Regions from separate parts of the Desulfonatronovibrio hydrogenovorans DSM 9292 genome, predicted to be linked through region 2. Evidence: riboswitches for the same ligand, from Rfam matches in the RefSeq annotation. Region 2 holds a riboswitch; the other holds the start of a gene.
What was found. Region 2 has a riboswitch for thiamine pyrophosphate ahead of P771_RS0107690 (sulfide-dependent adenosine diphosphate thiazole synthase). Riboswitches for the same ligand answer to the same signal wherever they lie in the genome.
Positions count from the first base shown of each region.

Region 1: it holds a riboswitch for thiamine pyrophosphate, as region 2 does, so the genes downstream of both, thiC (phosphomethylpyrimidine synthase ThiC) here and P771_RS0107690 (sulfide-dependent adenosine diphosphate thiazole synthase) in region 2, are expected to answer to the same signal.

Region 1 covers NZ_JMKT01000010.1:222,044-232,878, reverse strand. The annotation lists gene P771_RS18320 (PAS domain S-box protein) at 1-365, opposite strand, end outside; gene P771_RS18315 (VgrG-related protein) at 680-2,053, opposite strand; TPP riboswitch at 2,298-2,396, shown strand; gene thiC (phosphomethylpyrimidine synthase ThiC) at 2,466-3,737, shown strand; gene P771_RS0108915 (DMT family transporter) at 3,738-4,640, shown strand; gene P771_RS0108910 (SgcJ/EcaC family oxidoreductase) at 4,739-5,119, shown strand; gene P771_RS0108905 (cytochrome c biogenesis CcdA family protein) at 5,139-5,843, opposite strand; gene P771_RS0108900 (thioredoxin family protein) at 5,859-6,290, opposite strand; gene P771_RS0108895 (thioredoxin family protein) at 6,378-6,608, opposite strand; gene P771_RS0108890 (permease) at 6,658-7,725, opposite strand; gene P771_RS0108885 (ArsR/SmtB family transcription factor) at 7,838-8,200, opposite strand; gene recD2 (SF1B family DNA helicase RecD2) at 8,354-10,567, shown strand; gene P771_RS0108875 (GAF domain-containing hybrid sensor histidine kinase/response regulator) at 10,582-10,835, shown strand, end outside.
Region 2 covers NZ_JMKT01000010.1:10,523-21,357, reverse strand. The annotation lists gene P771_RS0107750 (restriction endonuclease) at 1-103, shown strand, start outside; gene P771_RS0107745 (DNA alkylation repair protein) at 181-879, shown strand; gene P771_RS0107740 (helix-hairpin-helix domain-containing protein) at 881-1,168, shown strand; gene aspA (aspartate ammonia-lyase) at 1,393-3,285, shown strand; gene P771_RS0107725 (LysE family translocator) at 3,383-3,997, shown strand; gene P771_RS0107720 (UbiD family decarboxylase) at 4,083-5,924, shown strand; gene P771_RS0107715 (hypothetical protein) at 5,957-6,442, opposite strand; gene P771_RS0107710 (bile acid:sodium symporter family protein) at 6,462-7,442, opposite strand; TPP riboswitch at 7,595-7,696, shown strand; gene P771_RS0107690 (sulfide-dependent adenosine diphosphate thiazole synthase) at 7,789-8,562, shown strand; gene P771_RS0107680 (DnaJ C-terminal domain-containing protein) at 9,097-10,056, shown strand; gene P771_RS0107675 (chaperone modulator CbpM) at 10,114-10,434, shown strand; gene clpB (ATP-dependent chaperone ClpB) at 10,480-10,835, shown strand, end outside.

The DNA.
Region 1 (10,835 bases), 210 kb from region 2:
TTTTGGCCTTTTGGAGTCACTAGGCGAACATTCATGGATATCCAGAAAGTTGAGCCGTTGGTCCGGATATGCCGGCATTCAAAGTTGGTTACCATTCCCCTGGATTCAAGGAGGGTTTTGAATTTTTCCCTGTCCTCCGGGTTCAAGTAAAGCTGGTGCGGGATGTCTGTAACCCGTTTCACCATCTGTGCAGGAGAATCAAAGCCGTACATCTCTGCCATGGCCGGATTTACGCTTAAAAAAGTACCCTGGGGAGAAGACTGGAATATGCCGATGGGTGCCGAATCAATGATGTCCCGGAACTCTTCAAAGCATAAGGGTTGTTCTGGGCTGGTGTTTCTGTCAGGAGGGGATTGTCTGTTCATTGCTGTCCAGGGTTAATGGTTAGGACTCTTCAGCAGGATCCGGCCAGGGAGGGTTGGACAGGCAGCAGCTTCAGCCTGGACGGATCAAGGCAATTCAGAATTGGTCAGGGACTGCAATCTCCATCCAAAACCGGTCCTGTAACACAATGTCACTTTAGATCTGGTTTTGCAACCAGATCAGTCTGGTAAAGATCAGTTGTTCTCTGAAAAAAATGGCTGGTTCATGTCCCTTATCCGGAAGAATGCCTCAGAACTGGTCTGGATCCGGGTGGGCTGTCTTGAATGGGCGACAAGAGGCCTAGGCTTTTAAGAAGTTATGCCTGGGTATCAGCGGTGCCTGGCAGCATGGCCAGGGCCAGCTTCATCTCCTGGGAGAATCTGTTGTGAACCGCAGTGCGGATAGAATCGCTGGAGCCGGAAAAACGGGTTTTGCGTTCCTGGTAGACAGCCTGGATCATGTCTCGATCAGGATTGTCAGCCTGCTGCAGATCGACCTTTCCTGCGGCCCTTTGAAATATATTCATGGCTCCATGCACACCGTGCTGGACAGCCGTGCTCCACAGGACTTCTCTCAAGGCAGAGGATGCTGATTTAATATCCAGGCCGGTTCTGGCCTTAACCCCTCTGGCGGCTGGCAGATAAAAACTGTCATAGATGAACTGGTGCTGGAGGTCGGCAAAAAGCCTGGGATGCTGCTCATCAATTTTTTTCCATTCTTCAGGCATTGCCCCGGTTCTGGACCCGGTATTACCTGGTCCGGACTGACGCAATCTCTGGGAAAGATCAGGAGCTTTCGTGTCGAGAAATGTCAGGAATTCGTCCAGGGTGCCCATGCGGGACGAAAGCTGGTAAATTCCATAGCAGGTTCCGCCCATCCGATCATAACCAATGGCCCCGGAACGGTCTGCTGATTCGAATCTGGCTGCCAGGCTTCCCGGCCTGAGGTCTTCCTTCTGACCAGACTCAATTTCCTGGTGTTCAGGCTTTTTTCTGAAGGCAGCATGTTCCATATAGGCTGAAGTCGCTTTTTTCTGCAGGGTGGGATCAGGTGCATGGTCCCTGAATGCAGGACTATCAGCCAGACGGTTCTGCCCGGTGCTGACTGGAGCACTCCCGGACAGCAGCCCTGGGCCGGAACTGATGGTGGAGGCCAGGGCCATGGTCTGGATGGATACAGCCTGAAACCCTTTTAATCCACTCTGAAGATTGGATTCAAGGCCCTTAACCAGGAGACCATTCAGGGATGGGTCTTTTTGGTGGATGGTATTCAGGATTTCCAGAATTTGCGCCTGGCTGGAACTTTCAGGAACCTGGCTGCCTGAAGTTATTGCAGGGTCCAGTGAGGCGGCAGAAAAGTCAATTTTTTGTCTGATGGCGTTGGAGGCGTACCTGGGAGTATCGACTGTTATTGGCATGCGGATTCTGGCCTGGCCGGATTCTAAAGTCGGGGCAGCTGCAGGCTGTTCTGAAGCTCTGTCAGAAGCAACTGGACCGGTCCGACCCTGGTCTGGGGCCGGCATTGTCCTGGAATCAGCCAGTGATGGAGGCAGAGCAGCGGCCAGGTTGTTGTTCATGATCATTTCAAAGAGCCTGTATTCGCCTCCGGGTAGTTCCCCGGCTGCAGGGCTTTTGGACAGGCTGTTCCGCATGAAAGCCATCATATGTTGTTCAGGTTGTTTGATAATCATGTCCAGATCCTTTTTGGTTTTCATGTTATCATATTCAAGATTCAGGCCATAATTTGGGATGGTTGTTTGACGTGCATAATTTAAAGATCATGTCCAGGGATTGAACTGGTGGAATTATGCAGGAAAAGCCTTTGTCAGGATGATGAAACAAATGACAGTGCCTGCCAGGCATCTGACGCAGAAAAAAGGTTCTTGAAAATCAGTTGAAATAGTAAGGCGATTCTGGTTGAATGTATTTTTCGACCATGCCGCCTGGGGGCGTCCTGAAACATCAGGGCTGAGACAGCACCCCTTGAACCTGATCCGGGTCATACCGGCGGAGGGATAGGCGAGGATGGGCCGGATAATTGGAATTGCCCGGCCAGGCCTTCCTCTGCATATTCCTCCTGAACTTTATTACTGGGAGGATTTAATGAAAACCCAACTGGAAAAAGCCAAAGCCGGGATAATCACCCCGGAAATGGAAGCAGCCGCTGCCCATGAAGGAGTTGACAGCAGCAGGATCTGTCAGCTCCTGGCCAGGGGCCTGGCAGTACTGCCCAAAAATATCAAGCGTGATTTCAGGGAAATTCGGTCCATTGGTCAGGGGTTAAAGACCAAGGTCAATGCCAACCTGGGAACAAGCGGCGTCCTTGCTGACCAGGGTCTAGAGAAAAAGAAGCTGAACCAGGCGTTGCGGGCTGGAACCGACTCCATAATGGATCTGTCTACCGGCGGAGATCTGACCCGGATCAGGGAGATGTTTTTGGAACAGTCTCCGGTGATGGTGGGCAGCGTTCCCATATACGGTCTGGCAGCCAAGATGGTTCATCAGGGGCGACCTCTGAGCAGGATGGACAGCGATATCCTTTTCAGGGAAATCGAAGAGCAGTGCAGGCAGGGAGTGGACTATATAACCGTGCACTGCGGCATCACCAGCCGGTCTCTGGAAATGCTGGAAAGGTCCGAACGTATCATGCCCTGCGTCAGCCGGGGCGGTTCCATCCACATGAACTGGATTAAAAAGAATAAAAAAGAAAATCCACTCTTCGAGAACTTTGATACCCTTTTGGAGATTGCTGGCAGTTATGATGTCACCTTGAGTCTTGGTGACGGTCTGAGGCCGGGCTGTATTGCCGATGCTCTGGATCAGGCCCAGGTGGATGAACTGATGACCCTGGCCCATCTGGCCCGGAGGGCCTATGAGAAGGGGGTCCAGGTCATGATTGAAGGCCCGGGCCATGTACCCCTTGGCCAGATCAGCAGTCAGATAAAGCTCCAGAAAAGACTTTGCAACGATGCTCCTTTTTACGTACTTGGTCCGCTTCCCACGGACATCGCAGCCGGATATGACCATATAACCGCAGCCATAGGCGGGGCTCTTGCCGGGGCTGCTGGTGCTGATTTCCTGTGTTATGTGACTCCGGCCGAACACCTGGGCCTCCCTGATGAAGACGATGTGTACCAGGGGGTTATGGCCTGCAGGGTTGCAGGGCATATCGCGGACATTGAAAAAGGGGTGGCTGGCGCTCTGGAGCAGGACATGAAGATTTCAAAGTGCAGGCAGGCCCTTGACTGGGAAGGGATTATCTCCAATTCCCTGGATCCGGACCTGGTCAGAAAACGACTCCAGATTACGGACGATGAAAAGGGATGCTCCATGTGCGGAAAATTATGTGCTGTGAGTTGTGAAGAGAAGATGTAAATGGATAAAGTCGGATCCTGCCGAGTCGCCAGGCTGGCCGGGCTTGGTTTTGCCCTGGGTGCCACTGTGATCTGGTCTGGCAATTTTATTGTGGCCAGGGGGCTGAACGAACAGGTCAACCCAGCCACCCTGGCTATGTTACGCTGGCTTGTGGCCTGTCTGGTCCTTTTCCCCCTGGCCGGGGCTGGAACATGGAAAGACAGGCAGACAGTCAGGGTCAATCTCGGATATCTATTGTCAGCTGCCTTTCTAGGAGTGACGGTATTCAATACCCTGATCTATATAGCAGCCCACACTTCGACTGCTTTGAATCTTTCTTTGATAGCCACTTCTACCCCAATTTTTATAATTATTTTTTCCAGGATATTCCTGGGCGAGCCCATAACCTGGGCCCGGTCCGGAGGGCTGGTTCTGGCTGTTTCCGGGGTGGTTGTGCTGATAACCAGGGGTGACCTTTCTATTCTCAGGGAGCTGTCTTTTGCAGCTGGAGATTTGTGGATGGTGGCTGCTGCCATGATATTCGGCGGATACACTATCCTTATCAGGATAAAACCTGCTGAGATCAGTCAGGCAACCATGCTCATGTCCACTTTCGGTCTGGGCCTGGCCATGCTTATGCCCTGGGCCGGTCTTGAAATTTTTTTTAAAGGATTCCCTGCCATTACCATGGATATTCTGGGGTCGGTCCTGTATATTGGGATTGGGGCCTCGCTGGTATCGTTTTTTTTCTGGGCCAAAGCCATATCCCTTGTGGGTCCGTCCACAGCCGGGCTTATATACTATACTCTGCCTCTGTTCAGCGGGCTTGGCGCTTTTCTGCTTTTAGGGGAGCCCATTGGCTGGATTCATGCCCTGAGCGGGGTCATGATTCTTGGAGGAATTGCAGTTGCCACCAGGTGGTGATGGTCAGGACCAGGCTTTTTGGGACCGTTGACCAGTTAACCCTGGTAGTTTGAACTTGAATTCTATACTCTTGGGAAAAATAAACAGGAAGTTGGTATATGGAAGAAAAAACAAAAGTATCAGATCGATTGAAGGAATGGTGCCAGGCTCTAAAAAGTGCTGATCCGGAAAATATTCTGGCCTGTTATGATGTCCATGCATCTCTTCTGCCTACCCTGTCCTCCAGAATAAGAAGGACAAGGCCGGAACTCAGAGAGTATTTCGAGTTTCTGGTGCAGTTGGAACCGGGATGTACGGTCCAGGATGAGCATGTCAGAATTTATGGGGATATTGCCATAAACTCCGGCTCATACACCTTTCACGTATCCAAGGGTGGGGACAGGGCCGCAGTTCCGGCCAGATTTACCTTTGTGTATCGCAACACTGGCGACAACTGGTTGATTGTTGAACACCATTCGTCGCTTTTTCCCGACGACTAAAGGCTGGTGTTTTTTAGATTCAGCTGAAAAAAGGGTTGAGGATGAAGTAGACACCAAGGATCAGAATCAAGATCCCAGCCCCTTTCCTGAACCAGGTCCCGGCACCATGCCAGGCTTTCAGTTCAGTTACTCTCCTGGCCAGGGCGGCTGAGCATCCTGCCACCAGGATGGGCAGACAATGTCCCAGGGCAAAGAGAATGATCATGACAATCCCGGTGGCCACTTTTTCCTGGATGGTTATGATGGCCAGGATGGGGGCGAGAAAGCCAAAGGTGCACATTCCTGAAAGAACCCCGTAGCCAAGCCCCAGGCCCAGGGCTCCCATGTGGCCGCGAAGTTTGAACCTGTGCAGAAAGTTGCCGGGCAGGGAACACTGGGGAACACCCATCATGCCCAAGGCGACCCATATCAGTATGGCTCCGATAATAATCTGCCAGTATCCTCCAACATCACCCAGGACCCTGCCCAGAGCAGCGCATGCAGCCCCAATTGCCGCAATGGTGATGAATAGCCCCAGGCTGAAAAGGAGTGAATAGGTTCCGGCTTCCCTGGAGTCCAATATCCTGTTCTGACCCCCCACATAAGCGACAATAAGGGGAATGGCAGCCAGATGGCAGGGACTGAAGACAACACTGACCATTCCCCACAGAAAAGACCCGATATAAGCGAATCCGGTGTCCTGAGTAATCCAGGAGTTGATGGTGATGAGAAGGGATTCCAGCATGAATGTTTAAGACAATCAGATGCCTGACACCTGGGCGGGCTGGGCAGCAGTTTGTTTTTCCAGTAGTTCGTCAAGGATGCTGGCGACAGATTTTGCATCCATGAATCCCTGATGCCGGAACACTTCCTGTCCCTGGTGGTCATAGAAAATCTGTGCAGGTATGGTGGTTATCCTGAATCTTTGGCCCTGATCACTGTGTTTCCAGATATCTATAAAGGCGATCTTGGCCTGATCCTCATATTTTTCGCGCATCTCCTCAATAATTGGCTCCATCATCTGGCAGGGCAGGCAGGAGTCAGCACCGAGATTGACCATGGTCACCATGCCAGGGGCCGGGACCTGAGGTAGCGGTTGAAGAACAGATTCCTGGCCTTGCTGGATGGAATACAGAAGCATCAAGACAAAGACCGCACCGATAAATATGATTACTGCTGCAAATTTTTTCATGATTGAATAACCTGTTTGGGGTGGCAAAAAATCAGATAACCTGATTTAAACATATGCCACCACCTCGTCAATACCTGAGCAGGATAATCAGGAAATCCATTCCTTGATCTGGTCTTTGGTGGGCACCTTGCCCACGCTTTTGACTTTGCCGTTGATGACTATGGCCGGTGTTCCAAACACTCCGTAGCTGGCGATCTGCATGGTATCGGATATTTTTTCTACATTGGCTTCAACTCCGGTTTCCCTGACTGCTTCCATGACCAGATTTTTGACCTGTTCACAGCGGGGACATCCTGGGCCCAGTACTTTGATATCCATTGAATCCTCCTTGGGTGAATTTTACTGCTTTGCAAGCATGCTGATGGTGTTAATTGAAGAAATTGCCGTAAATCAATCCGCAGAATGTGGCCATAACAATGATAATCAGTGAAAAAACCACAGTCTTTTTCAGGCCCATCACGCTCCCGATGACCAGCATGTTGGGCAGGGACAAGGCTGGTCCGGCCAGAAGAAGGGCCAGGGCCGGTCCCTGTCCCATGCCTGAGCCAAGGAGTCCCTGCAGAATGGGTACTTCAGTCAGAGTGGCAAAGTACATGAGGGCTCCGGCCACAGAGGCGATAAGGTTGGCCTGCAAAGAGTTTCCTCCGACCAGTTCTGCAACCCACTGCTCAGGAATAAGGGCAGGATACCCGGGTCGACCCAGCAGAAAGCCAGCAACCAGGACCCCGGCAAATAAAAGGGGACTGATCATCTTGATAAAAGACCAAGTGGAGTGGATCCAGTCCTGACGTTCGTTTTTCTCGAACCATTTCCAGGCCATGAGACAGACCAGGACAAGCAGAACAGCGGTACTGTGCCACTTGATGGAATAAATGGTCGTCCAGAAGTTGTGTGCTCCAGGTCCTGGCTCGGCAAAAGCGGCAAAGACCAGAACAAGGACCATGGTGAATATGAACAGGCCGTCCTGAAGCAAGGTCCGCTTGTTGGGCTCTTCATCAGGCAGATGCATCTGACATTCTTCTCTTTCTGCTTCATCCCTGCAGAAAATCCAGGACATCAAAATTCCAATGACTACTGCAAAGAAGATGGCTCCAACAGCCCTGGCCAATCCCAGTTGCCAGCCCAGAACCTTGGCAGTCATACTTATGGCCAGAACATTGATGGCTGGGCCGGAATATAAAAAGGCTGTGGCAGGTCCAATTCCGGCTCCTCTGGAATAAATCCCTGCAAAAAGGGGCAGGACTGTGCAGGAGCAGACCGATAGAATGGTCCCGGATACAGAAGCTACTGAGTAGGACAGGACTTTATTGGCTTTTGATCCGAAGTACTTCAGAACTGCGGCCTTGGACACAAATACTGCAATTGCGCCGGCAATGAAAAAGGCTGGGATCAGGCAGGTCAGGACATGCTCCCGGGCGTAATCCTGGAGCATCATGAAAGCTTCCAGACCAGACCTTCTGACGGTTTCAGAATCCCACGGCGTGAGATAGGCCAGCCAGAAGGCCACCAGTATTAACAGCAGTTTTTGCCATTCTTTCATATCTGAGTCAATTGGCCGGGTCTTGATTCCGGCTCAGGATTTTGTTTCGATCAACTGTCTGTGCCTTGGAAATAAGGCTGGTGATACTTGGATCATGGTTGAGCCACGATCCAAGATTCTTAATCATGGCAGCAGCATAAATATTGGAAGGATTTGGTTTCAGGCAGTAATTGACCCAGGACCCTTCTCGGGAACTATAAACAAATTCAGCCTGCTCAAGGACTTTCAGGTGTCGTGAAACTGTAGGCTGGGCAATCTCCAGGATATTCTGGAGTTCACATACGCAATGACTTTTCTGTTCAAGCAGCTTTAATATCCTGACCCTGGTCGGGTCGGACAGGGCTTTTACGGTCAAGATGAATTCTTTCATTTTGTTCCTGCTGGTTTTGATTTATTTCAATATTAATATATGTCAATATATCTGTCAAGGTTGATCACTGCCCAGCTTGCTGAGATTTTGGCGGGCCGTTGGGAATTGTCATTCTGAACAAGTTAAGTTAACATCTAAGTATGATTAGCAGTTATGTCTGGATATTTTGTCCGGGGCTTTGCCTGGTCAAGGATCATCATGGGCACACTTAAGGCTGAGGTAACCAGTCTAGTTTACTTCAGCGAGGACAGCGGGTATGCTGTGGCCAGGGTTAAATCCTCCCAGGAGCCGGGCCAGGTGACGGTCTGCGGAGCCATGGGCAGGATAGTTCCTGGGGAACTGCTTTCACTGAAAGGTGAGTGGAAGGATCATCCCAAATACGGCAGGCAGTTCATGGTTTCCGAGTTTGAGCAACTGTTTCCGGCCAGTATAAACGGGATAAAGCGCTATTTGAGTTCAGGCATGATCAAGGGAGTAGGCCCGGTCATGGCTGAAAAGATGGTGGAGAGATTCGGAAAAAAGGTCCTTGATATTCTTGAGGAGAATCCTGACCAACTACTGCAGGTGGAGGGGATTGGCCCCAAGAAGCTGCAGAGAATAAGGTCTTCATGGGAAGACCAGCGCGAAATAAGAAACCTGATGCTTTTTTTGCAGACCCACCAGATACCGACAACTTTTGCCAGCAAAATATACAAAAAATTCGGCAGGGACTCGGTTTCCAAAATCACTGAAAATCCCTATGATCTGGTCTATGATATCCGGGGCATCGGGTTCAAGACTGCCGACCGCATGGCTTTGAACCTGGGGGTTGTCCGGGACAGCCCCCAGAGACTCCAGGCTGCCGTAGTTTATGTTCTTTTCATGCTGAGTGAACAGGGACATCTTTTTTTCCCCGGGGCCGCCCTGGTGGAAAAGGTGGTTGAGATCCTGGGCGAAGTTGACCCCGGGCTTATTGAAAAAGCCATTGATCTTCTGGAAGAACGAAAGAAAGTCATTGTGGAGGATCTGGCTGAACAGGGAATAGCCAGGGCTGTTTACTTGACTTTTTTTTATGGCCTGGAAAAGGAAGCTGCCCACAGGTTGTGCAGCCTTTCAACCCATCCAGGGGCAGCAGCGGAAAAAAAGATCAGATCCCATGTCAAGGCCCTGGAAAAAGAGGAGAGAATCACCCTCAGTCCGGAACAGAAAGACGCTGTGATCAATGCCTGCCTGAACAAGGCCTGTGTTATCACCGGAGGCCCTGGTACAGGAAAGACCACCATAACCCGGATGATCGTCAAGGTGTTTGACAGGCTGGGAATGAAGGTCAAGCTGGCTGCACCCACAGGCCGGGCAGCCAAGCGGCTTTCCCAGGCCACCGGGGCTGAAGCGGCTACTATCCATAGACTGCTCAAGTATAATCCTGCCGGAGGATTCGACTACAACGAAGAGAATAAAATCAGGGCAGATGCGGTTATTGTTGACGAGAGTTCAATGCTTGACGCCCATCTGGTTACCCAGCTCCTGAGGGCCCTTCCAGTAACCTGCAGGCTGGTCCTGGTGGGAGATGTGAATCAGCTTCCAGCTGTGGGTCCTGGAAATGTCCTCAAGGACATCCTGGCCAGTCAGGTCCTGCCCAGCTCCATGCTGACCAGCATCTTCAGGCAGGCCAGGGAAAGTTCCATAGTTGTCAATGCACACCGAATCAATACCGGACATTTTCCAGTCAGTTCAGCCCAGAAACCCCCTCAGGCTGATTTTTTCTGGGTGGAACAGGAGGATATTGCAAGGATTCAGGACCTGATCACCTTCATGGTCTGTGAACGCATCCCCCAGGTTTACGGTCTGGACCCCATGAAGGATATCCAGGTGCTCACTCCGATGCATAAAGGAGGCGTGGGTACCCAGGAGCTCAACAATATCTTGCAGGATCGGCTTAATCCAGGTCCTGATGCTGTGGTTCGCGGCAGCAGATCCTTCAGGCCTGGAGATCGGGTTTTGCAATTGCGGAACAATTACGAAAAAGAAGTGTTTAATGGCGACCTTGGCTGGATAAAGCAGGTCAATCAGGAAGATTCAGAACTTATCATTGATTTTGAAGGCAGAAATATTGTATATGAATTTGACGAAGTGGATGAGCTTGGTCTGGCCTATGCAGTCAGCGTTCACAAGTCTCAGGGCAGCGAATTCCCGGCTATTGTGATGCCTGTGGTCACCCAGCACTATTTGCTTTTGCAGCGAAATCTCATATACACTGGACTCACCAGGGCCAGAAGACTGGCTATTCTCATTGGGTCCAAAAAGGCAATGGGAATCGGAATTCGAAACCAGGGCGCAGGCAGACGTTTCACCCATTTTCGATTCCGTCTCCAGAAGGCATTTACTTGAAGGATTAATGACCCATGACAGCGACGTATCTCTTGATCAGGAACAAGGACCTTGAAGGCCGGCTCAGAAGATCTCTGACGAAGTTTCCCTCTGGGGGCGAGATCCGTTGTCTGGATCAGGAGTCGGATCTTGAGAACCTGACTCTCAATGAGGAGCTGATTGTCCTGATGGTGGAAATCCCTTATCCCGGACCGGGCTATGAAGGGATCCGGAACTGGGTTGATACTGCATCAAGAGAAAGGGGAATAGCTGTCCTGGCTATTTCACA
Region 2 (10,835 bases):
CTCCGATCTTGTTCAGCTGATGATTGATCACGGGGTTGGTGTTAGTTCTGCCGTAGTATATGAAGTCAAAAAGGTGGATACGGACTACTTCATTGAAGGTTGACCGGAACTGTTTTTTAACTGCCTGATAAAGTTTTTTGAGCAGCTGGTAATTCAAATGTCATCTATGGGGATATAAGGGTGGAAGAGATTCGAAGTGCACTCCTGGACCATGCTGACCAGGACAGGGCCAGTACCATGCAGCGTTTCTTTAAAACCGGCCCTGGAGAATATGGCCAGGGTGACCGGTTTCTCGGGGTCAGTGTTCCCTTAGTCCGTCTGGTGGCTAAGAAGTACCGGAATATTGAACTTGATCAGGCTTTGATCCTGCTTAAATCGGTTTTTCATGAGGAACGTCTTCTGGCCCTGATTATTCTCGGGCACAAGTATCAAAAGGGGGCCAGGCACGAGCAGGAGGAAATTTTCCGGGCATACCTGGATCATACCCGGTACATCAATAACTGGGACCTGGTGGATGTATCGGCTGAGCACATTGTTGGAGCCTACCTCTTCAGCCGTTCCCGCTCTCTTCTTTACCAGCTGGCCGAATCAACCGACATCTGGGAGCGGCGCATTGCAGTCATGTCTACATTTTATTTTATAAAAAAAGGCGAGTTTGATGAAACACTCAGGATCGCTGAACAGCTCATATCTGACAGTCACGATCTGATTCATAAGGCTGTGGGATGGATGCTCAGGGAGATCGGCAAACGGGACAGAGAGGTGGAAGATGTTTTTTTGCAAAACCATTATCAGAGTATGCCTCGAACCATGTTAAGATATGCCATTGAAAAGTTTCCTGAAGATCTGCGGCAGAAATACCTCAAAGGTCAGGTCTAGGATGGAGCAGTCCAGGACAAAGATAAACAGGCTGGAAGACCTGCCCAATGTGGGTCCGGCCATAGCTGCCAGACTCAGGACCCTGGGTATTGATAAACCGTCGGACTTGCCCGGCCTGGACCCTTATGCCATGTATGATCAAATCAACTTAAAAACCGGGCAGAGACATGATCCGTGCCTGCTGGATGTGTTTATCTCCATTGTCCGGTTCATGGAAGGTGCCCCGGCCCGGCCCTGGTGGAAATATACTGCCCAGCGCAAGCAAAGGCTCAGGCCAAACCGCTCCTGATTGCCCGCCTGTTTCAGCATTGCTCCAACCCGGCTTTATATTTGACAGAAGTCATGTTTCTCCATACTCATTTTATCTTTGCCAGGTACTGATTCTGCCCGGCCTGGATTCATGCCTGTCAGCCGGATCCAGTTCTGGATGAAAATGGTATTTTTTATAACCGGCTTATTCAAGCCGGGAGCAGTCCAAAATCAACCCAGCCCAATAATTAAAGGAAACCCTGCATGCACAAGAATAATCAGGCCCAACCCATAGGTGAACGGGTTGTTGAACGCACTTCTTCCAAAACCGGGATAGCCCAGAAGGATCTTGAGACCATCCTGAGCCAAGGGGTCAGAAAAACCTATGCTCCAGGTGCCTGGCTTTTTCATGAATCAACGCCCAGATTGTGGTTCGGGGTTGTGGAAGAGGGTGAAGTCGAGCTGGTTCGCGGTCTGCATGGTTCTCAGGTTCATCTTGCCTCCCTGGGAGTCGGAGCCATGATTGGTGAGGCTGCTCTTCTGGATGATGCGCCCCATGCAGTGGGGGCACTGACTGGTAAAGGGGTTACTGTGGTCCAGGTGTCCAGGGAGGTCTGGGAAAAGCTGCGTCAGGACAATCCTGAAGTATTTTACCGGATTGTGGCCCAGGTGGCTCGCAGGATCAATGACCGGCTGCGCTATGCTACGGACAAGCTGACCTCTGGAAATGGCAGTGGAAAAGAAAATTTGCTGCGTGATGTCCGGGTGGAGCATGATCTCCTGGGAGAGCGCGAAGTGCCCAACAATGTTTATTACGGCATCCAGACCATGCGCGCCTTGGAAAATTTTCCCATATCCGGTACGCCTTTGAAAAATTTTTCCCACCTGGTCAGATCCCTGGCCTTTGTGAAAAAGGCTTCAGCCATGGCCAATGCAGAGCTGGGCGTTCTGTCCAAACAGAACATGCAGGCCATCTGTGCGGCCTGCGATGAAATCCTGGACGGCAAACTGCATGATCAGTTCGTAGTGGATATGCTCCAGGGCGGGGCAGGCACGTCGACCAATATGAACGCCAACGAGGTCATTGCCAATCGGGCTCTGGAAATCCTGGGCCATCAAAAGGGAGAATACCAGCATGTCCATCCCAATGATTGTGTGAACTGTTCCCAGTCCACCAATGATGCTTATCCCACTGCAGTCAAGCTGGCCGTGTATCTGTCCATCCAGGACGCTCTGGGTGCCCTGGATGAGCTGAAAAAGGTTTTGGAAATTAAGGAACAGGAGTTTTCTCATGTTCTAAAGATGGGCCGGACTGAAAATCAGGATGCCGTGCCCATGACCCTGGGCCAGGAATTCGGGTCCTATGCCATCACCATTGGTTCGGCCATGGACAGCATGCAGGTGGCAGCCCATGGTCTTCTGGAAATCAATATGGGAGCCACAGCTATTGGCACAGGCATTAACAGCCCTCCAGGCTATGCTGAACTGGTTACCAGCAAGCTGACTGAAGTCAGCGGTCTTCCGGTCCGGCAGGCCTTGAACCTGGTTCAGTCCACCCAGGATGCGGGCAGTTTTGTCCAGATGGCCGGGAACATGAAGCGGGCTGCGGTCCAGATCTCCAAGATCTGCAAGGACCTGCGCTGGCTTTCTTCCGGACCGCGCTGCGGCTTGAACGAGATCCTCCTGCCACCCATGCAGCCTGGTTCATCCATCATGCCCGGCAAGGTCAATCCGGTCATCCCGGAAATGGTCAACCAGGTCTGTTTCACCATTGTTGGATACGATGTTACAGTATCCATGGCTGCTGAATCAGGCGACCTTGAGCTGAATATGGCCGAGCCTATCATGGCCTACTGCCTGCTGCACGGCTTGATGATCCTGAAAAACGCAGCCATAGTCCTGAACAGCAGGTGTATTGCAGGCATTGAAGCCAATGAACAGCGCTGCCTGGAGTACGTTCAGAACAGTATCGGCCTGGTTACTGCCCTTAATCCGGTCCTGGGCTATGAACGGTCTGTGGCCATTGCCAAGGAAGCCCTGGAAACCGGCAGCAGTGTTTTTGATCTGGTCCTGGAAAAGGGGTGGCTGACCAGGGAAGAGCTGGATGATCTGTTAAAGCCGGAAAACATGACCCGGCCCAGGGCCATCATCCGTTAAGAACAGGGCAGAAAAAGGCTGTTTTAAGGTATGCATGTTTGGGTCGTTATCTGATAATTTTTAGACACCATTGAAATAACTATTATTGAGGACTATTATGTTCAGTGTGGAGTTCCTGATTACTTCCCTGGTAGTGGTCATGATTCCGGGCACAGGGGTCATTTATACGGTTTCCAATGGTCTGTTCTGCGGACGCAAGGCCAGTCTGGCTGCAGCTGCGGGCTGTACCATGGGCATTGTTCCCCATCTTCTGGCCAGTGTTCTGGGGTTGTCTGCCATTTTGCACATGAGTGCAGTGGCTTTTCAGGTCATGAAATATGTCGGGGCAGCATACCTGCTTTATCTGGCCTGGACCATGTGGCGTGAATCAGGTGCCTTGAAATTTGATTCCGGACAATCTAATATTGGGGTGTGGAGTATTGTCAGGAGGGGGTTTCTGATTAATATTTTAAATCCTAAGCTGTCGATATTTTTTCTGGCTTTTTTGCCTTTGTTCGTTGCTCCGGGTTCTGGTTCTCCGATCTGGCAGATGACCATGCTGAGTATTGCGTTCATGTGCATGACCCTGGTGGTTTTTATTGTTTACGGAATTTCGGCTGATGGTTTTCGTAAATATGTGGTGAACTCTCCGGTTGTGGCAAAGTGGATGCAGCGTTCTTTTGCAGCCTGTTTTGCAGTCCTCGGGATCAAGCTGGCTACAGCAGACCAGTGAGCAAGAAAGCCTTATTCGCAATTGGGTCATGTTCGGATAAAGACCGGGTCGATTTTACTGATTTGGTAATCAAGGAATAAATATTATGGGATACAGGAATACCAAGCAATGCCTTGACGCTTTGGAAGCCAGGGGCGATCTGGTCCGGATAGATCAGGAAGTTGATCCGTACATAGAGGCCGGGGCCATTCAGCGCAGGGTCTTCCAGCACAAGGGCCCGGCCCTTTTGTTTACCAATGTCAAGGGAACCGGGTTTCCCATGGCTGCCAATATGTTCGGCACCATGGCCAGGGCCAGGTATATTTTCCGGGACACCCTGGCCACCCTGGACAAACTGTTTAAACTCAAGATCGACCCTCTGCTTTTTTTTAAGGCACCCTGGAAGTATTTTGACGTCCTGCCCATGCTGGCCAGGATCTGGCCCAGGCCGGTCAAGTCCGGACCGATCCAGCAGGGACAAACCAGGATAGAGAATCTGCCAAACCTTGTTTCCTGGCCCATGGATGGCGGTGCATATGTGACCCTGCCTCAGGTTTATTCACAGAATCCGGCCAGGCCGGGCCTTATGAATTCCAACATCGGCATGTACCGGGTCCAGTTGACAGGCAATGATTTCAAATTGAATCAGGAAGTCGGGCTTCATTACCAGATCCACCGGGGCATTGGTCTGCACCACCAGCAGGCCATTGAAAGGAATGAACCATTGCGGGTGAACGTGTTCATCGGCGGACCACCGGCCATGACCCTGGCTGCGGTCATGCCCTTGCCGGAAAACGTGCCTGAACTGATCTTTGCCGGGGCCCTGGCCGGACACAGGATCAAGATGGTTAAAGCCGCCAATGGGTTGCCCATGCCTGCTGAAGCGGACTTCTGCATTTCAGGCCGGGTCGATCTGAACAGGGAACTCCTTGAAGGTCCCTTTGGGGATCACCTGGGCTATTACAGTTTGAAACACGATTTTCCAGTGCTCAGGGTTGACCAGATCCACCACCGCAAGGATGCCATCTGGCCCTTTACCACAGTGGGTCGACCTCCCCAGGAGGATACAGTCTTTGGAACACTTATTCATGAACTGACCCACCAGCTCATTCCTTCGGTATTCAGTGGTGTGCACGAGGTCCATGCCGTGGATGCAGCCGGGGTTCACCCCCTGCTTCTGGCAGTGGGCCGGGAAAGTTATGTACCCTTTGCCCGGGAAAGGCAGCCCCAGGAGCTTCTGACCTGTGCCATGAATTTGCTTGGCCAGAGTCAGACCTCTTTATCCAAGTACCTGATCATTGCAGCCAGGGAAGATGATCCAGGCCTTTCTGCCAAGCGCATTCCAGCTTTTTTCAGCCATGTGCTTAAACGCCTGGACTTTACCAGGGACCTGCATTTCATCACCAGAACGACCATGGATACCCTGGACTATTCTGGTATCAGCCTGAATCAGGGGTCCAAGCTGATTATGGCTGCTGCCGGTCGGATCAAAAGGGATCTGGGTACCAGGCTGCCCAGGGATCTGGACCTTGGCCAGGGATTCAGCAGGGTCAGGTTCATGGCGCCGGGGATCATGGTGGTTCAGGGACCTGGAAACACCCGGAACAGGGACAGTCATGATCCAGCCATGGCTGAGCTGGGCTCCAGGCTGGAGCAGGTTCCAGGAATGGAACAATTTCCCCTGGTGGTGGTGGCGGATGATGCTGATTTTACGGCTGCCGGCTGGAACAATTTTTTGTGGGTTGTTTTTACCAGGTCTGATCCGGCCACAGATATTTACGGCATCGGCGAATTCGTCCATTGCAAGCATTTTGGTGCGACCAAGGGCATGCTCATTGATGCCAGGCTTAAACAGTATCATCCACCAGTGCTGGAAGATGATCCTGAAGTTGAAAAACGGGTAGACAGGCTGGGAGAGCGGGGCGGTCCTTTATACAGGATCATCTGAGAGTCCGGTAAAAGGATCAGCAGGCAACCGGGTCAGTAATACCTGTCATCCCGGCTGAACTGGAGCCAGAGTCTGTAGACTTGAGTTGTAGCCCAGCCGAATTCGGGGCCATGGATAATTCTGCGTCCGTTCTGTTTTTTTTCAACTCTGGTCAGGACGTGTCCAATTTCATGAATCAGCACCCAGGCAGACCAGCGGTAGATGTTGATTCTTTTCCCTTTCCTGGTGACGCTTCCCCAGCATCTGGAGGTTGTGCGCCGGGAGAAATTCACTTCCACCTGCAGGCCCCTGTTTAAATCCTTCAGCACAAACTCAACGAATTTTTTCCCCTGTTCCGGACTGATCAAAGTGTTGTTGAGCCGCAATATCTCCTTTTTTTCCACCTGGACCCTGCTGTTTCCAGTACCTGGAAAATCAGTCTGCTCAAGCTTGATGGCGCAGGACTGCATAGTCCGTTTCCGGCCCAGGGCAAAGGCCTTTTTAAACCATTTTTTGAAAAAATCTTCCGGATTGATCATTGCATCTGAATTATTTTTGTCAGGTGATATTCTTTTGGCAGGCTGCCCTGTTTTTACCCAGGGCATCAGGTCCTGAATCCGGTTTTGAAGTCCAGAACGAGGCCAGAACCGGGCCGGTGATGTTCTGCCAGACGCTGGCCAGGACACCGGGCAGGGTGGCCAGGGGGTGGATATGGGCCAGGGCCAGGGTGGCGGCCAGGCCAGAATTCTGCATACCCACTTCAAGGGTCAAGGCCTTGAGTTGAGGTCTTTTAAACCCTGCCCACCAGCCCATTGTCCAGGCCAGCCCAAGTCCCAGTACGTTGTGGGCCAGAATGGCAGCAGCTCCCATGAGGCTGATTCTGAAAAATTCCCGGGCGTGCTGGCCGGTGATGGCTCCAACGATCAGACAAATAGCCAGCATGGATATGATGGGCAGGATGTTTATCCCTGCCTGAATGGTCCTGGGGAACAGGCTTCTGCAGGCAAGGCCCAGGGCAATAGGCAGAATGACGATGGTCAGGATGGACCTGAACAGGCCGGCCACGGGAATTTCCAGCCAGTGACCAGCCAGGCTCCAGACCAGCAGAGGCGTGACCAGGGGAGCCAGCATGGTTGAGAAGGCGGTCATGGTCACGGACAGGGCCACGTCACCCCTGGCCAGGTAGGTGATGACGTTGGATGCTGTGCCTCCTGGGCATGAACCCAGCAGGACCAGACCCACGGCCAGTTCAGGAGGAAGGCTGAACAGAACCGCAATGCCCCAGGCTCCCACCGGCATGATGGTGTACTGAAGCAGAGCTGCAAAGAAAATCTTTCCAGGATGTTTCAGGACCCGGCCAAAGTCAGGCAGGGTCAGGGTGGCGCCCATGCCGAAGATGATGATGGCCAGAAGAAGGGGGACATGGCCGGTAAAAAAGGAGAAAAATTCAGGCTGCCAAGCCCCCAAAAGGGCTGCTCCGGTTACAAATACAGCCAGCCATTTCAGGGCCAGGGAGCTTAACCTGGAAATAAAATTCATGGGTCCTGGTAATACAAAAGCCTTTGAATGTCATTATCCGGACCTGGTACTGAAAGTTTCCGGTTTGGGGCAGTTGCCCGGATTTTTTTTTTGAGGTATAGCTGGGGTCAGTTTGACGTTCTTTGTTTACGGGCTGATTGTGGAGCCTGTGTTTAAGTCGCTGGGGGAGGTTTTTCCTGAGATTCCGGTTTGCCGGAAGACCCCTGGAACCTGATCCGGTTAATACCGGCGTAGGAAAGCGGCACTGGAAGTAATTTGGACATTCCTCCTGATTGGGGTGTTTTTCAGGGCTGTTTCCTTCTCCGGAATCAGCCCTTTTTTTTAACCCCAACCAAAGGAGAAGAACATGGCATTGGATGAGATCATTATTTCCCGGGCTATCATCGACACCTACACCAGAAAGCTGATGGATTGCCTTGAACTTGATGTGGCCATCTGCGGGGCAGGCCCTTCGGGCATGGTTGCAGCCTATTACCTGGCTGGTGCAGGAAAGAAAGTTGCGGTTTTTGAGCGAAAGCTTTCCCTGGGAGGGGGAATGTGGGGCGGAGGAATGATGTTCAACGAGATCGTGATTCAGGAAGAAGCCAAGGAAATCCTGGACGAGCTTGGAGTCAGGTCCCGGGAATATCAGCCCGGATACTTTACTGCTGATTCAGTGGAAGCGGTCTGCACCATTGGGTCTGCAGCCTGCCGGGCCGGGGCCAGGTTCTTTAATCTGGTTTCTGTGGAAGACGTCATGATCAGGGAAAACAGGGTCACCGGCCTGGTCATAAACTGGTCAGCAGTGGAAACCTCTGGTCTGCATGTTGATCCCCTGACTGTACGGACCAAATACATGGTGGAATCCACTGGACATCCGGTAGAAGTCATGCAGGTCATCCAGAGAAAGATAGATGCCAGACTGAATACTCCTTCCGGAAGTCTTGAAGGAGAAAAGTCCATGTGGGCGGAAAAGGCCGAGCAAAGCACCCTGGAGAATACCAGGGAGGCATTCCCAGGGGTTTATGTCTGCGGGATGTCGGCCAATGCCACTTTTGGGTCTTTTCGCATGGGACCTATCTTCGGGGGTATGCTCATGTCCGGTAAAAAGGTTGCCCAGAGTATTCTGGAAAAGCTCTAACCCGGGTCTGTCCGGTTAACAGGGCTTTCCCGGTCCTGCAATGCCCCGATCCTTTGGGAAGCTGACCAAGTAAACGGTCGGTACCTCAAGGGGCCGGGGCATTTGATTATTTAACCCCTCCACCTTTTTCGTTGAAAGGTTTTGGATGGTTGTGCTATGGCTTGGCCAAGACCTCGGAGGAGGTCATGACTTGACTTGGATGCATCCTGACTTAATTAAGAATGTCGGGTTATTATGATGTGCAGACCTTAAGGGACATCAATGTCCGGCTGGTTGCAGTTCAGGAAACCGTTACCAGGCAAAGTTTTTTGGTTGTTATTCCAGGCTTTCTGGGTCTGGACCGGGACAGGCAGCAGCGAACTCAACAGGTCAGCAAAGTGCCGGACCTGGTACGGTTTTTTAAAAAGTTACCTGTTCATGGGGCCAGTATTATAGTCAGTTTTGTCAGGCCAGGGCCATGGGATGGCAGCTTTGGCGGTCAATATAATAATTGCTTTGATCAGGCAAAAAAATGTCAAGGGGGATCATCTTAATATGGAATACAAGGATTATTATAAAATCCTGGGAGTTAACAAGAAATCGTCCAAGGAGGAGGTCTCCAAGGCCTACAAGAAGCTGGCCAAGAAGTATCATCCAGACCTCAATCCCAATGATCCCAAGGCAGAGGACAAATTCAAGGAAGTCACCGAAGCCTATGAAGTGCTCAAGGATGATGAAAAGAGAAAGCTTTACGACTCCCTTGGTCCCAACTGGCAGCACGGCCAGAATTTTCAGCCGCCTCCTGGTTATGAAAACGTCCATTTTGAATTTCGTGGAGACCAGCAGGGAGCAGGCTTTGATTTCAGTGATTTTTTTGAAACGATTTTTGGTGGGGGATTCAGCCGGGGTGGTGCCCAGGGCTTCCAGAGGGACCCTTTTTCCGGAAGGACTTTTGCCCGCAAAGGACAGGATGCTGAAGCAGCCTTGGAACTCAGCCTGGAAGAAGCCTATAAGGGCGGGAGCAAAAGTATAACCCTTCAGGAGCAGGTTATTGGACCTGATGGAAGACCCATGGTCCAGAACAAGACCCTGAGCGTGAATATTCCGCCGGGAATCAAGGATGGGAACAGGATCAGGCTTAGCGGGCAGGGGTCCCCGGGTATGGGAAGCGGACAATCCGGCGATCTCTATCTGAAGGTCAGGATTATCCCACACCCGGTGTTTAAGCTTGACGGTAATAATATTATCTATGACCTGCCTCTGGCTCCCTGGGAGGCCGCCCTGGGAAGCATGGTCCGGGTACCCACCCTGGACGGAGAAGTGGAAATGAAAATTCCCCAGGGAATCAGCAGCGGCCAGAAAATGCGAATCAAGGGAAAAGGCATGGGCAGGGGATCTGCCAAGGGTGACCAGCTGGTGCGGATCATGATCCGGGTTCCCAGAGAAGCGTCACTCAGGGAAAGGGAGCTGTGGGAGGAGTTGTCCAAAGCTTCGGACTATAATCCCCGGGGATAGAATTATTTAGCAGGGCGGTCTTTGGATCGTCTGTTCAGCAAGGTGGAGGCCGATTATATGCAAAACCATGGAATTCAGAAGAAAACCCAAGGGTCTCTGATAAGATCCAACCTCATCCACTGGTCTCAGTTCGTCCAGAGAACCGGAGTCTGTCCGTATCGTCTTTCTGAGCTTGTGGAGATGGGCTGGGTTGAAGCCATTCGGATTTCCGATGAAAATTTCCATTTTCCGGAAAGGGAGATCCTAAGGGTCCAGAAGCTGATGCGAATCTGCCGGGATTTTGAGCTTCCCACCATTGGCGGAACTATAATTGTTGACCTTCTGGAGAGAATAGAGGTCATGGAAAAAGAGATTACTCAGCTCAGAAATCTGATCTGATGACGTCTTCTTAAGATCCACAATAATGAACAATGGAGGATAAGCATGGATATCAATAAATTTACCCAGAAATCGCAGGAGGCTGTGGCCCTGGCTCAGGAAACCGCAGTCCGTCTTGGACATCAGCAGGTGGATGTGGAGCACGTGTTCAAGGCCCTTATGGATCAGGACAATGGCCTGGCTCCCAGGGTGCTCAAGCATGCAGGCTATGACCCGGAAGCAGTCAGAACAGCCATAGATGACAAGTTGACAAAAATGCCCAGCGTCAGCGGTCCCGGGGTTCAGCCCGGCCAGATATATGTTACTCAGAGGCTCAACTCCCTGCTTCTCAAGGCCCAGGATCTGGCCAAGGCCATGCAGGATGAATATGTGAGTGTGGAGCATATTCTCCTGACCCTGCT